DNA from 2 places in the Chryseobacterium sp. WX genome. Region 1 is predicted to be linked to the other one. Evidence: riboswitches for the same ligand, from Rfam matches in the RefSeq annotation. Region 1 holds a riboswitch; the other holds the start of a gene.

The links. Region 1 has a riboswitch for thiamine pyrophosphate ahead of thiS (sulfur carrier protein ThiS). Riboswitches for the same ligand answer to the same signal wherever they lie in the genome.
Region 2: it holds a riboswitch for thiamine pyrophosphate, as region 1 does, so the genes downstream of both, pnuC (nicotinamide riboside transporter PnuC) here and thiS (sulfur carrier protein ThiS) in region 1, are expected to answer to the same signal.

What each region holds. Positions count from the first base shown of each region.
Region 1 covers NZ_CP120710.1:3,024,128-3,032,374, reverse strand. Annotated here, with positions in the region: gene ccoN (cytochrome-c oxidase, cbb3-type subunit I) at 1-776, opposite strand, end outside; gene ccoS (cbb3-type cytochrome oxidase assembly protein CcoS) at 798-1,010, opposite strand; gene PZ898_RS13605 (heavy metal translocating P-type ATPase metal-binding domain-containing protein) at 1,120-3,498, opposite strand; gene PZ898_RS13600 (Crp/Fnr family transcriptional regulator) at 3,587-4,300, shown strand; gene panB (3-methyl-2-oxobutanoate hydroxymethyltransferase) at 4,361-5,176, shown strand; gene PZ898_RS13590 (hypothetical protein) at 5,180-5,494, shown strand; gene PZ898_RS13585 (RluA family pseudouridine synthase) at 5,506-6,183, shown strand; TPP riboswitch at 6,300-6,396, shown strand; gene thiS (sulfur carrier protein ThiS) at 6,454-6,660, shown strand; gene thiC (phosphomethylpyrimidine synthase ThiC) at 6,685-8,247, shown strand, end outside.
Region 2 covers NZ_CP120710.1:517,770-526,016, reverse strand. Annotated here, with positions in the region: gene PZ898_RS02365 (hypothetical protein) at 1-1,543, opposite strand, end outside; gene PZ898_RS02360 (hypothetical protein) at 1,886-2,110, shown strand; gene PZ898_RS02355 (VOC family protein) at 2,176-2,535, shown strand; gene PZ898_RS02350 (GNAT family N-acetyltransferase) at 2,543-3,079, opposite strand; tRNA gene PZ898_RS02345 (tRNA-Ala) at 3,252-3,325, shown strand; gene PZ898_RS02340 (hypothetical protein) at 3,789-4,820, opposite strand; gene pnuC (nicotinamide riboside transporter PnuC) at 4,807-5,403, opposite strand; TPP riboswitch at 5,429-5,535, opposite strand; gene PZ898_RS02330 (PA2169 family four-helix-bundle protein) at 5,657-6,115, shown strand; gene PZ898_RS02325 (DUF4142 domain-containing protein) at 6,238-6,849, opposite strand; gene PZ898_RS02320 (alpha-ketoglutarate-dependent dioxygenase AlkB) at 6,979-7,587, opposite strand; gene PZ898_RS02315 (ferritin-like domain-containing protein) at 7,814-8,247, opposite strand, start outside.

The sequences.
Region 1 (8,247 bases):
AATACCGGTCTGTCTGCAGCCTTCGGAAGGAAGTAATACATTAAACCAAGAACCGGAGTCGTCAATACGAATGCAACCGCATTGTGTCCATACCACCACTGTACAATAGCATCTTTTACCCCTGCATATGCTGAATAAGATTTCCAGCCTGTGAAAGATAAAGGTACTTCAAGGTTGTTGAAGATGTGAAGCATTGCTACTGCAATCCAGGTACCGATGTAGAACCAGATGGCTACATAAAGGTGTCTCACTCTTCTCTTAGAAATAGTCAGGAACATATTGATACCAAAAATGATCCATGAGAATGCGATCAATATGTCGATCGGCCACTCGTGTTCAGCATATTCTTTAGAGGTATTAATCCCCATAAAGAATGTAACGAACGTAGCAACGATCATAAACTGCCAGGTCCAGAAATGTAACCAAGACAATGTGTCACTGTACATTCTTGTTTTTAATAATCTCTGTAATGAGTAATAAATACCCGTGTAAACAATGTTACAAACGAATGCAAAGATTACGGTATTGGTGTGCAGCATTCTGATTCTACCAAAACCAAATGCACCATGAGTGTTTATTAACCCTTCAATATTACCAGATGCCAAACTTTTAATGGTTGTGTCATCCGTCCCGAAAAAGAATTCAGGTAATTCAGGGTAGAAAAGCATTAATGCCGCCGTAAGCCCGAACGTAAATCCAATGAGACCGAAAACTAAGGTCGCATAAAGGAACGCACGGACAATACTATTGTCATAACTAAACTTCTGTGTTTCCATATCAACTATTCACTATTTTTCTCAATTTTTATTATTTTCTCCTATTTCTTTATCGTCTTTATTTTTGTTGCCGGTTTCATCTTTTTCTTCGACTTTTTCGTCATCAAAAAGGATTCTGACAGCCGGAGATTCATCATCTTCAAACTGTCCTTTTCGGGCATACACTATAAATACGACCAAGAAAATCGCAGCCAAAGAAACACTGCAGAGGATCATTAAATATAGAATATCCATTGGACAACAAAATTAACCTATTTTCGGGGTTCAAATTTAGTGAAAAATAATGACATTCATCACGAAATGCCGATTTCAGCTAATTTAAAATCAGTCTAAATAAGGGCTTTTACGCCTGTTTTTTGAAATATTTACGACCTAAAATCCAGGTTGAAAGTGTAGTAAAGGTAACCACTGTAATCGAACTGATTGGCATGATGATTGCAGCGAAAAGCGGATGCATATGCCCTGTAACAGCGTAACTTAAACCAACAATATTGTACAGAAAACTGATTATAAATGTCATTTTCACAATGGTGATAGAACCCTTACAAACGTTCAGGTAATTGTCCAGAGTAACTACTTTATCTCCATTCATAATGACATCGGAAGACGGAGTAAAACTGTTCGTATCATCAGCAATGGCGATTCCTACATTACTTTGTTTTAAGGCTCCTGCATCATTAAGCCCGTCTCCAAGCATTGCCACTTTTAAGTGCTGATCCTGAAGGGATTTGATGTAATTTAGTTTGTCTTCCGGGCTTTGATTAAAGGCCATTCCTTTGTAATTCGGAATAAGCTCTTTAAGCTGGTTTTCTTCTGAGGAGTTGTCTCCACTCAGGATGAATATTTTGTAATTGGTAAGTTTTGTGAAAAGTTCTTTCAGCTTCGGACGATATTCATTTTTGAAGATGAATTTACCTAAATATTCTCCATTTTTGCTGATGTAAACTGCTGTTTCAAGGTTTTTAGGCTCCTGGTTGTTGTAGCGGGCAGAACCAATTTTATACAGATTTCCTCTTACACAGGCTTCATATCCTTTTCCAGAGATTTCAACGAAATTTTCTACCGGGAAATACTCATCGTTCACCTCAATGAATTCGTACAATGATTTTGAAAGTGGGTGATTGGAGTTCTTTAATAACGTTTTAATGTTCAGTGAATCAAATTCGTTGATCTCAGATCCTTCGTATTTGATATTTGATTTCTTTCTGTGTGTAATGGTTCCTGTTTTGTCAAAAACAATCGTATCAAGTTTCGCGATTTTTTCAATCGTTAAAGTATCTTTTACGTAAAACTTATTTCGGCCTAAAATTCTCATAATGTGACCGAAAGTGAACGGAGCAGACAAGGCAAGTGCACAAGGACATGCAATAATCAGAATCGCAGAAATAACCTGAAACATAATTTTTAAATCAATAAAATACCAATAAGTTCCTGCGACTAAAGCAATACCTAAAATAATGAATGTGAAATATTTGCTGACGTTATTCGTAAGAGTATCGAGACCTGTTTCGTGTTTTTTAAATGCCTCTTTATTCCAAAGCTGAGTTAAATAACTTTGATCTACGTTTTTAATCACTTCGAGCTCTAAAGATGATCCTATCTGCTTACCTCCGGCAAAAATCTTATCTCCAGGCTGTTTGCTGATACTTTCACTTTCTCCGGTAATGAAACTGTTGTCGATATTACCTTCTCCGTTGATCAGAATAGCATCTACCGGAATGATTTCCTGATTCCTAACCAGAATTCTATCACCCACTTTTATTTCAGATAGTAAAATATTATCCTGTTTACCTTCGAAATCTACCTTGGTTACAGCAATCGGGTAGAAGGATTTGTAATCTCTGTCATAGGATAGTGCACTGTACGTCCTTTTCTGGAAAATTTTCCCGAGAAGCATAAAGAATAAAAGTCCACAAAGAGTGTCAAAATATCCTGGACCATAATCTGTTACCACTTCATAGATACTTCTTCCGTACAGAACAAAAATTCCTAAGACAATCGGAACGTCAATATTGACAATCTTATTTTTTAAACCGTACCATGCGGATTTATAATAGTCTGAAGCTGAATAAAATACAACAGGTGTTGCCAGCAGGAATATCAAAGTTCTGAATAAACCTCTGTAATGTTCCATCCAATAATCTTCCCCTCCAATATATTCCGGAAAGGCAAGGAACATTCCGTTACCAAAAGCAAAGGCAGCAATGGCAAATTTTACTAATAAAGATTTGTCAAGATGATCTTCATTTTTATCAGCGGTTTCAAGGCTGATTACCGGTTTGTATCCTAGATTGGTTAAGAATTTAGCGAGTTCGCTTAATTTCAGATCGTTATGGTTGAATGAAATCTGCAAAGTCTTCCTTGTGAAGTTTACCTGCGAATATTTAATGTGCTTATTTAATGTATGAAGGCTTTCCAATAGCCAGATACAGGAAGAACAGTGAATAACGGGGATTTTGAAAGTAACAAGACTGGTGCTTCCTTCAGAGAAATCAGTAACTTTCTCAAAAATTTCTGGCGTGTCTAAGTAATCAAATTGAGAAGAATTTTCATCATTCGGACGAATTCCTGCTCCTTTATTAAGCTCATAGAAATTGCCTAAATGATTTAAATTTAGAATCTCGTAAACAGACTTACATCCGTTACAACAGAAAGTCTTTTCATCAAATAAAATTCTCTCTTTTTCTATACCTTGACCACAATGAAAACAGTTCTCGCTCACCCCATAAAATATTGAACTACAAAATTATAACAAATTTTTTTGTTTATCGCGTTAAAAAGTTCTATTTTTGTGATAAATATCATATAAAATGCCGCAGGAACAACAGATAGCAATTGAAGAGAGGTTCGCCAGAGTTTTTAATGATAAATCATTTAAAGAAAGACTTTCTAGCGCAGATTTTGAAAAATACATTAATGGCAAAAAGAAACTGAGTTTTCAGAAACATGATACTATTTTCGAGGATGGTGAAACTCCAAAAGGAGTGTTTGTCCTTGAAAAAGGTGCTGCCAAACTTTCGAAATCTGGAGCGTTCGGTAAAGATCAGATTTTAAGATTTATCAAAGAAGGAGATATCATCGGCTATCGTTCTTTGCTTTGCGGGGAAAATTTCCAGGCCAAAGCAGAAGCAATGACAGATATTGAATGTGTGTTTTTACCTGCAGATATTTTCATGTATCTTTTGGAGGTAGACCCACAATTGTCTTTTGTAATGCTTCAGAAAATCTCATACGAACTAGGAGAATCTTCCAATACCATTACTTTCCTTGCACAAAAAACGGTAAGAGAAAGACTGGCAGAAATTCTTTTGCTGCTGGAACAGAAACTGGGAGTAGATCCTGAAGGCTTTATCAAGATCTCATTAACGAGAGAAGAGATTGCTAATATCATCGGTACTGCTACAGAAAGTGCCATCCGCCTGATCTCGGAATTCAAACAGGATAGCCTGATTGAAGTGGACGGAAGAAATATCAAGATCTTAAATCACGACAAACTCATGAAACTCGGTCACGTAGTTTTATAATCATACAAAAACTTAAGTCGGCTCAAGGCCGACTTTTTAACTTTTAAAAATAGATAAATTATGTCTGTTCACTCTGAAATTAAAAAAGTTACAACTGAAACCTTGCGTAAAATGAAATTCGACAAGGAGAAAATAACAATGCTTACAGCCTATGATTTTACCACGGCAAAGATGGTAGACGCAGGAGGAGTAGATGCTATTTTGATTGGAGACTCTGCAGCGAATGTAATGGCTGGTTTCGAAACTACATTACCCATTACGCTGGATCAAATGATTTATCATGCTCAAAGTGTGGTAAGAGGAACCGACAGAGCTTTGGTGGTAGCGGATTTACCTTTTGGAACTTATCAGAGTAATCCTGAAAAAGCACTGGAGTCTGCGGTAAGAATGATGAAGGAAGGAGGGGCGCATGCTGTAAAAATTGAAGGTGGAAAAGAAATTTCCAAGTCTATCAAAAAAATTATCAATGCCGGAATTCCTGTAATGGGACATTTGGGATTAACGCCACAGTCCATTTATAAATTCGGAACGTATAAAGTAAGAGCTAAAGAAGAAGCAGAAGCTGAAAAACTGATTGCTGATGCTCAGCTTTTGGAAGAACTTGGCTGTTTTTCTATTGTGTTGGAAAAAATTCCTGCGGATTTAGCCAAGAAAGTAACTGAAAGTATTTCTATTCCTACCATCGGAATCGGTGCTGGCGCAGATTGTGACGGACAGGTTTTGGTGTATCATGATATGGTGGGAATGAACAAAGGTTTCAGCCCGAAATTCTTAAGAAGATACCTTGACCTTTACACAGAAATTACAGGAGCCGTTTCTCAATATGTGAAAGATGTGAAAAATGTAGAATTTCCAAACGAAAACGAAAGTTATTAATCCATGCAGAACCAACAATCTATTCAGGGAATATTATCTATTGCAGCTTTGATTTGTCTGGCCGTGGGATGGTTTAATTTATTTTCCCCGGAAATTAATCATTTGCTTTCAAGAAAAGTATTTTATGTTCTGATTGGAGCAAGCTTTTTTATTCAGGCTCCATTGCTTACCAATAAGAATTTTGTTTATGCCATGTATGCTGCAGCGGCTATCTGTGTATTCGGAGCGTTTATTCCGGAAGGCTCAAAACTTTCAGCTGTTAAAACAGTAGGCCTTCTGGCAGGGATTATCCTGTCTTTATCCAACAGAAGAAGATAGACGGAACAAGTATGAAGGAGCAGATTATATATGAAGACAACCATCTTCTGGTGATTAATAAAAAGGTGGGTCAGCTTGTACAAGGCGATAAGACCGGCGATGAATCACTATTAGAATCCATCAAGAACTTTATAAAAATAAGAGATGCTAAGCCGGGAAATGTTTTTCTCGGCTTGGTTCATCGTATAGACCGCCCAACTTCAGGACTGGTGATCTATGCAAAAACTTCCAAAGCACTTTCTCGTCTTACGCAGATGGTGAAAAACCGTGAAGTGAAAAAAACATATTGGGCAGTTGTAGGAAAAGAAATGATCCCGCAAAGCCAGAGACTGGTGCATTATTTAAAGAAAAATGAAAAAAATAATAAGGCTATTGTCTTTCCGAAAGCTACTGAAGGGGTGAAAGAAGCTATTCTTACCTATCATGTGATCAAAACACTGGATAATTATCTCCTTCTTGAAATTGATCTTGAAACCGGAAGGCATCATCAGATCAGAGCACAGCTGTCCAAGACCGGAGTTCCGATTAAGGGTGATCTGAAATACGGAGCACCACGTTCCAATCCTGATGGAGGAATCAATCTTCACGCCAGAAAGCTGGAGTTTATTCATCCTGTTACCAAAGAAAATATTGAAATAACAGCTCCCGTGCCGCAGAATGATGCGATCTGGAGAGCTTGTGAGGAATAACTAAAGATTTTTAGTTAATTAAAGGCAAACATAAAAGTCCGTCTCAATTTTGAGATGGACTTTTTCTATATTATCATTTCAGATTTTGCGCATTCTAAAAAAATGTCTAACTTCGTTCCCAACTTTAGGGGTGTCTGTTACCAACAGACTGAGACTTTACCCTTTGAACCTGATCTGGATCATACCAGCGTAGGGAAAAGTAGATGACTTTTGCTGTACATTCTATTGTACAATAATGGCCATTCCTAAAGTATATTTAATTTATTAGGAATGGAACTTATAATCAACCACACCCGAAAAACATTTGATGTACTTCCTGCAAACCTGGAAGCATTACTGACTATTGAGTTACCCGGAAAGAAAAAAGGTATTGCTGTAGCGCTCAACAACCGAATTATTCCGCTGTCAGTCTGGGCGGAAACCATGCTAAACAATAACGATTCAGTGTTAATCATTACTGCCACTCAGGGCGGTTAATTCTCATATTTAATACCAATACTTATGGCTCACTCCATTACATGTTCGCCATTTCCGAACTCAAAGAAAATCTATGTTGAAGGAAAATTACATCCTATCAATGTAGCCATGCGTGAAATACAGCTTAGCCCCACTAAATTGACCAATGGCGGCTTTGAACATAATGTTCCGGTAACCATTTATGACACTTCGGGGCCTTATACCGATGAAAATGCAGTCATTGACATTCAGAAAGGGCTTCCAAGAATCAGAGAACAATGGATTCTGGATAGAAATGATGTGAATATCTTACACGGAATTACATCTGAATACGGCAAAGCGCGTTTGGCAGATCCTCGTCTTGATGAATTGAGGTTTTCCTATGATCATAAACCTAAAGTTGCACAGCAAGGAAAAGAAGTTACACAGCTTTACTATGCCAAACAGGGAATCATTACTCCGGAAATGGAGTATGTTGCCATCAGAGAAAATCAAAGAATAGAGCAGCTTGAATCCGTATCAAAAGAAATGGCTTTTCAGCATGCCGGACAAAGCTTTGGGGCGAATACTCCCAAAAGTAAAATCACCCCGGAATTTGTAAGAGACGAAATTGCTGCCGGAAGAGCTATTATTCCCAATAACATCAACCATCCGGAAAGCGAGCCGATGATTATCGGGAGAAATTTCCTGGTAAAGATCAATGCGAATATCGGAAACAGTGCCGTTTCATCCAGTATTGAAGAAGAAGTGGAAAAAGCAGTATGGGCCTGCCGATGGGGAGCAGATACCATTATGGACCTTTCAACCGGTAAAAATATTCACGAAACAAGAGAATGGATCATCAGAAATAGTCCGGTTCCGATTGGTACCGTTCCAATCTATCAGGCATTGGAAAAAGTAAAAGGTGTTCCTGAAGATCTTACATGGGAAATCTTCAGAGATACTTTGATTGAACAGGCTGAACAGGGAGTTTCTTATTTTACCATCCACGCAGGAGTTTTACTAAGATATATTCATCTGACAGCCAACAGAGTAACCGGAATTGTATCCAGAGGAGGATCGATTATGGCAAAATGGTGCTTATTTCATCATAAAGAAAGTTTCCTGTATACCCATTTTGAGGAGATTTGTGAAATCATGAAGAAATACGACGTAGCTTTCTCTCTGGGAGACGGTCTTCGTCCGGGATCTATTGCAGATGCCAATGATGCAGCGCAGTTTGCAGAACTGGAAACTTTAGGTGAACTCACTAAAATTGCCTGGAAACATAATGTACAGGTAATGATTGAAGGACCTGGGCATGTACCAATGCACATGATCAAAGAAAATATGGAAAAGCAATTGGAAGAATGCCATGAAGCTCCGTTTTATACCTTAGGCCCATTGACCACTGATATTGCACCGGGCTATGATCACATCACTTCAGGAATCGGTGCAGCCATGATCGGATGGTTTGGATGTGCGATGCTTTGCTATGTAACTCCGAAGGAACATTTAGGGCTTCCGAATAAAGACGATGTAAAAGTTGGAGTAATAACCTATAAGCTGGCGGCTCATGCTGCAGATTTGGCTAAAGGTCATCCGGGAGCACAGTACAGGGACAATGCA
Region 2 (8,247 bases), 2.5 Mb from region 1:
GGTTTCCAGCATTGAATGAGGTCGGAACTACTCCATTTGTTTTACCAGCTAACACAGTGTAGGTTCCTGGTGTAGCAAAATATAATACACGGTTCTGATCTCTTGGAAACATGAATGCAGCAGTGTTTGAGCCACAGTAGCTTCTCCAGACATCACCAATACCGTTAATATAAAAAAAGTAATCATTACAATCAGAATTGATCGCAACTCCACATCGGAAAAAATACCATCCTTTTGCAGGGATAGTTACCTGAACTCCCGTATTTAATCCTGCAGCTCCAGTTCCGCCTGTATAAGGATTTATTAATGTCCCGGTATATGGTGTCCAATTATTGGCGAACGCTGTAGTAACAGTGGATGACCATGTTGCCAAACCATTGGCATCACTTGTGAGGACATACCCCAACTGCTGAGTACCATCTTTAATTTGAAGAGCACCGTTGGTAGTCCCATTATCAATAATAACTTTTGCATTTGATGCACCCGCGGGCACCGTATTGGTCCCCATCAGGACTTTTCCTGTACCATTAATACTTAAATTGTTTCCCGCCATTGTTATATCTGTAGCTTGTGAGAGGGTTCCTCCCAGTTTTACATCTGTACCTGATAATGTAAGACCATTGCTTGCGGTAATATTGTTATTAATAATCGTTGTTCCTCCGTTTCCATTCCCTCCAGCAAGCTCTGTAACAGTCATAAATCCTATCTGAGGATTCAACTGAGCTGTTCCTGCTCCTCCTAATCGTACTTTTACAGAGGTATCCACTGTAGGTCTGTAAATAGCATAGGCTTCTGGCTGGCCTCCTATTGAAGTGGCAGGATAATTATTTATCGCATCAACAACACCGGTGGTACTGGAGGGAAGAACAGAATTATTTGAAGCATCAACCCACTCATAGACAAAGAAACCTCCAGCTAGTGAGAACTCTGTAGCATGCAGTTGGCAACGGAGAACATAGGTTTTCCCGGCTTTCAAATTAAAAACACCGGCATTATAAGTAATATTATTGGCTGCAATTACAGACCCAAATGTAACGTCCGACCCTGTAGATACTGTTTGAATAGCGTTTGGTTTTACAATAATATAATCTCCTGTAGAAGAACTTCCTTTTGAAAGGATTTCCCATGTAGAAGAAGCTCCTGTAAGCCCGGTATTGATTAATTCTACACTTTGATTTGCTGGTACAAGAACATTGGGATTTCCATTAATAGTCTCGGGAGATGCAGAATTTACTGTAATACTAAAGTTTGTATTATTTTTAATCCTATAAATACGCCCTTTATAATTCCCAGCCCCACTGACTGCGGAAGGGAGATTAAAAACCGCATTGGAAACACCATTATAAGAAACATGGAAATCTGATGAGTTCAAATTATAAGAATTTGTAATAACAGCATTATAATTTGCTGCTAATGATCCATTAATATCCATAGTGGAACCTGGATTTGCAGTATTAATACCAACATTTCCTGCCTGGGCAAAAGCAAAAGTAGAGCTTAAAGCTAATACTGCTATAAATAATTTTGTATAAATTTTAACCATTCATTATTGTTTTACATATCATAATTGATATTATTACGGGGTAAAGGTATGCTAATAGAGATGTAAAAATTCTTCGAATGCCGTGGAAATACATGTACAGGCTTGTGGAAAAATATCCACAAATATTAATATCAAAGAATAGGCTGTATCATATAACAAAATCATACAACCTTAAAAACTAAAGTCCGTTATTCTGGACTTGTAACTGGTATTCTTTTATGACTGGCGTCATAAAGTAATTTTTTATTATTTCACTATATTTGGAATAATAAAACTAACCCCATGAAATAAGCCAACATAAAGACTTGTTAAACTAAAAATGATTAAAGATTACCAAAGATTATGAAAGACTTATTTTCATTAAACGGAAAGAAAAAGGATCATGTGATTACGCACTTAAAAAAAGAGATGTATTCATTGATCGAAAATGATAACTGGATTACAGTTACGATTAAAAAGTGGTTTCATACAATGATCGTATCCTATTTGATTTGCAATGGTTTAGTTACTTTAACGATTGTAAGAACAAAATTCACTCCATTTTACGAAAAATATACCGTTTTGTAATTATTTCTTTTTGAGAATAGAGTTATAAGATCTTAAATTCTTTATTATTTAAAAACAACACTGAAATGAAATTAAAAATATTATCCATCGTTTGGGGCGTTGCGGATTTGAACAGAGCAATTGCATTTTGGTGTGAAGCTTTGCACTACAAAATAAAGAATGAGCCTGATGTTGACTTTGCCATTCTGATACCAAAGGAAGGAGATGGAATGCAGTTATCATTAAAATTAACCAGTTCGGAACAGCCAAAGAGACATCATATGGACCTGATAACTGATAATCAGCGGCAGGAAGTAGAGCGGCTTCTTAGTATTGGGGCTGGAAAGATGCCAGGCTGGAATTACGAAGATGATGCTGACTATGTAGTTCTTCTTGATCCCGAAGGAAATTCATTTTGCGTAGTACAGCAAAACAATGATATCTGAAAGGCATCTATTCTGTAACCCATTCTTCACGAAGAACTGCATAAATAATATCATCAACCCATTTATTTTTCCAGAACAGACTTTTCACAAAATGCCCTTCTTTTCTTAAACCAATTCTTTCCATCAGTTGAAGAGAAGCAGTGTTGTCAGGATCTACGGAAGCTGTAATTCTGTGTTTTTGTAAATCATTAAAAAGAAAATCAATGGTACCTTTTAAAGCCTCAGAAGCATACCCTTTACCCTGAAATGAGGTGTTTAAGGTAATTCCAAGTTCTACCTGTACATTTTCATCTCCAATAAAATGAATTCCGATATCTCCAATGACTGCTTTTGTTTCTTGATCAGTAATCAACAGCTGATACCAGCTTTCAGGTTGGTTGAATTCAGTTGTGTTTCTTTGGATAAAACTTTCCACTTCTTCCAGGGTTTCAGGAATCCAGCCTTGAAATTTATTGGCTTCGGCATCTGAGCGGTAATCGAAAATATCCTGTTTGTCATCAATCGTAATATCCCGAAGAACTAATCTTTTTGTATAGAGTTGCATGATTGTATTATAATTTCAGACAAAAATAGGTTAATTAGGAATTTATTCTAGGGATAATGATGGATTTTTATGGTCATTGAGCCTATTTCCATTAATTTTAATTCAATAAAAATTATAAAATAGTTGCAAATATCATTTAAATACTTACTTTTGTATCGCCTTACAAAAAAACGGGGGATTGGCGCAGTTGGCTAGCGCGTTTGACTGGCAGTCAAAAGGTCACGGGTTCGAATCCCGTATTCTCCACTTAGTGCAATTATAAAATGTATATAATGCACGAAAATATGATAAACCCTACAAAAATTGATTTTTGTAGGTTTTTTTTGTAAAAAGGAATGGTATAGTTTTCAAAGATTTTTAGTTCCACTTTTAATAACCTTTAAATGTTGCATTGTGTTAGAGCAAAGTTATGGACTCTTTTCTATAGAGATGCTTATCAATTAAAGTGGAAAGATATAAAGGAAGGTCATGATGAAGGTCTATGGATTATGAACAGTAGACATAAATCTAATTCACAAATGGATATTTCTCTGTTACCGAAGGTTATTGAATTTTTTTTAATTAAAAGAAATCGCAGATATATACGAAATACCAAATAATCTCAATACCCATAAATTTTTATTCTTTTTCTCCAAAATTGTATTTAAAATATTTTGATCTGAAATAGATCAGTATTAGATAAAAAGTTTATTAACAAAGAATTTTCTACTCAAAAAGAAAAGTCCAAATCATCAGCAGAAGGTCTGAAATTAGAATGCATCGCAGCTGTAAAATAATCACAGAACACCTGATAAACTTCAGAATTAATATCCGTAGCCCGGATTCCCAGCTGTGTATAACTAGTAAGTATCTGATGGGATAATCTTTGAACCAGCTCTACTCCATATTGGTGGATTTCGTTTTGATATCCTTCAGAAATATCTTTGTGATCACCGAGTATATTTTCTACTTCTCCGGCAATTTGCAATACTTTTTCCAAATGCTTTTCAACAGCCTCTGCGAAACTTTTGAAATGGATCTCAGGACGAATATATTCTGCTTCTTCAATAAAATGAGAAGCCATTCCCAAATAGTTGACCAACAGTGTCAAATCTGCAAAAATCCGAAAAGGAATAGTGTCCAGAATATCATTGGTGAAAAAAGTATCGTAAACAAAACTATAGTCTTCATTAACGAGCACATTTTCAACAATGAATGAATAGGTGCCACTAGCCTTCATTCCCATAGATTTCCAGTTGGGAATAACCTCAGCGTGTTCTTTCGAAATAATAAATGATCGAATTATTCCATTGCCATGACCATCCATTAAAGGTTTTCCGTTTTCTGTAATTTTTGCATTCAATGTAAAATGGGTAAGATGAGGTGCTCCTGTTGCAAAATTCCATGAACCGTTGATCAGATAGTGGCTGTTGTCTATTTTTTCTGCAGTTCCTCCCACCATTCCGCTGCCACCAAAGCAGGTTTCAGAATGGGCGAACAGTAATTGAGCAATTTCAGGCTTGATATTTCTGGAAAAATAATTGGCTCCGGAACAAAGTGTCAGCATCCAGCCAAAGCTTCCATCGGTTTCTGCACAGCCAAATAAAGCGTTAAGTCCTTCTTCAAAACGATAGCCGAGTCCTCCATATTTTTTGGGAACCCATATTTTAAGCAGTTTTTCTTCATGAATATGCTGCATTACTTTATCAGAAATTACAGGGGCTCCATGAAGTTCCCGTCTGATCTCTTTAGTACTCAGCATTAGCTTTCGATTTAATAATTTTTTGCCACTCTATATATCCGGAAATGGCTACTAAAAATAAGAATGACGTCAAAACAGCATAGAGATACAATTCTTTATGAATCATTAAAGGAATAGAAATGATATTACTGACATTGAGTATCACCCAGTTTTCAATTTTCCGTCTCGCCATCAGCCACATTCCCGCCCAGGCAAAAGCACTCACCAGAGAATCCCAGATCGGAACATCCGAGTCTGTAAAATGGGTCAGAAAAGACCAGAATAAGATAAAAGTTCCCAGAACAATTCCTCCCGTAATCCATTTTTCTGTGGTAGTGGTAACAGAGATTTCCATTTCTGATTTCTGCTTTCCGAATTTCCAATATAACCATCCATAGATGCTCATGATCAGATAATAAAGATTTAAGGTAAATTCAGCGTACAGCTTGGAAGTAAGCATCACATACAGCGTAAGCAGAATCCCTGCAATTCCGAAAAGATAGTTGTTGACATTGTTTTTACGGGCCAGTAAAACCTGAATGACTGAAAATAAGACTCCGAACCATTCCGGTAAGGTAATTTGTTTTAAAATGTCCTGCATCATATTAATTATTAGAAATCAAATGATGAGATGATCAGTAAGCAATCCCTACACCGGCATTATCCGGATCAGGTGTGGAAATACATTCCTGGGTATCATCTCAGCCACTGTTTTGTAGCACCCCATTGTTCGGCAAAGGTGCAGCTTTTTGTTGAAAAAAGAAAGGACTTTGGTTTTTTATTTACAGGATATGATCACGATTATAAAGAGTCGATGAGGTAAATTATAATTTTATGGATAACTAAAAATTTATATTATGGACAATCAAGAAATATCAGTACTTAATGACTTACTTCACATTACCAACGACAGAAAGGAAGGCTTTGAAAAAGTTGAGGGAAAAGTATGGGAAATGTATCCGGATGTAAAAGATGAGTACGAACATATGATTTCGCAGTCGAAAATCATGAAAAATGAACTGATCAACCTCATCACAGAAAAGCAAGGCACTCCGGAGGACTCAACGTCCATGGCAGGAGCTGTTCACAGAACTTGGATTGACATTAAAAATTCTTTTACCATGGGAAATCTCATAGAATCTACATTAGAAAATGTGGTATTTGGCGAAAAAGCAGCTATTGAAGCTTATCAAAATGCCCTGGACACAGGTGAGCTCAGCCCAAAAAGTACTGAGATTGTGTCTGAACAGCTTCGTATCCTTAAAGATTCTTACAGACAATTCAAGAAAATTGAAGAATATAAAAAGAAAGAATAATCAAAAAACTCCTCTTAAAAAGAGGAGCTTACTATAATCAAGAACAAAATAATATTTAATCAATTCAAAATTATTAAATATTGTATGCTCATACTTATGATGCAGGTCATAAAAACTCAATATTATTTGACCGCATTTTTAGCTTTTTCCGATTCCTGCAAATGATGTTCAAGTGTCGGAAGGGTTTTCGCTGCGAAAGATTTTAATGAGGCTTCTGTTCCTTCTGACACCTCTTTTTTGAATGCTTCTACATCTTCCTTGTGGTCACTGACCATTAAATCTGTATATTTTTTGTCAAAGTCTTTACCTTTCTTAGCTTTCAGGTCATCATACATCTTCTGCTTTTCGACATCCAGACTTGTGGGTAAGGTATACCCTATTCCTGATGCCCAATTCTTAAGCTCGTCGTTCGCTTTGGAATGATCGGTTACCATCATTGCTCCCAAAGATTTTACCACTGAGTTTTCAGCGTTTGTTGCGGCCAGTTTTCCCATCATTACCTCCATCAGTCCTCCTATGGCTGCAGCATCTGCAAACTTTTTGTCCTGATCACTGAGAGTACTTTTCTGATCTTTGGTGTCTGACATTTTGGTGGAGTCGCTTACCGTCATCCCGGATTCTGCAGGGGCAGACATTGTGGTACTTTCCTCAGATTGACTCGTGGTTGTCGGTTCGTTTTTTTTGCAGGCCGTTAAAGCAGCTAATGCAAAAATTGTTACTACAAGATTTTTCATAATAATAAATTTTAAGTGGTGATATTAATGAAGTCAAACAATGACTTTGTTTATAAATGCAACAATTTATCTGCCAAAAACCGATTACAACACTTCTAACCTAATCATAAAACATTATGAATAAATACCTTACAACTTATTAACCAACCGGAATGTAAGATTAATACGCTCCTTCATAGCGGTTAGAGACTTGGCAATACGATGTTCCCAGTTTTCCTGAAGGTCTCCTTTCATAATCAATAATGATCCGTGAGGAAGAGGCAGGCTGTATTTACTCTGATGATGGTCTTTTTTCCTGAAATCAAAATTTCTGGTCTGCCCCAGACTTACTGACGCAATCACCGGACGTTTCCCATATCTGCTTTCCTTATCCCGATGCCAGGCAACAGAATCGTTATGATCTCTGTAAAGGTTCAACAATACGGAATTGAATTGATAGCCAAATGTTTCTTCTATTCTTTGTTTTAAAGAAAACAGTTCCGGTGTCCAATGATGGGCATCCAGTTCATTGTCTGAAGGATAGGCATTTTTCTCATCTCCATACCAGGCGGTTAAGCGAGGTGTGAGAACCATCTTATCATACATTTTCTGGGTACGTTGTTTCCAGGGAGCTGTTTCAAGCAGATGAATTTTAAGGCGGTCAGCTTCTTCCTGATTCAGGAAATGTTCTCTGTATTCCAGAAGGTCTTTTGGAAATTCGTACAGATCTGCTGAGTCGAACAGGCTAAGTTGGGTCATTTTTAAACTTTATAAATGGTAGAATACAGTTTTCTTTTACAGTATAAGAGTTTTGTTATTCAATTACAGTTCATTTTAAAAAAACTAAATTGATAAAAATTATATCCACAAATATACTACAACTGATACAAAATCAACCAAGATAAAAATGTTGCATTTTAAACCTTTCCGGATTTCAATAAAAAGGAGACCTGATTTTTTCAGGTCTCCTTTTTAAAGATTGTATTTACATGGCTTTGCTGTTAAGATTGGTATCAGCAACTTTTGTAAGCAGTTCATCACATTTTTTTTCTTCTTCCAATGTGCTTAAAAAGTTTTTAAGACACTCTTCTTCCTTCAATACTTTTGCGAATGCTGCCAGTGTTCCATAAGTAGCAATTTCATAATGTTCAACTTTTTGCGCTGCTGCAATAATGCCCGCATCTCTTACTGCTCCCGGTTCTGTCTCTTCCATAATGCTCTTTCCTTCATCCAGCAATCCCTGCATAGCATCACATTTTTTTGCCTGGGCTTTTTTTCCTAATGCTTTAAAACATTCTTCCAATCTTTCCACATGGCCTTCTGTTTCCGTGATGTGCTTATCAATGCCTTGTTTAAGCTTTTCACTGGTTGCATTTTTCATCATTGCCGGCAGCGCTTTCAGCAGTGCTTTTTCAGCCC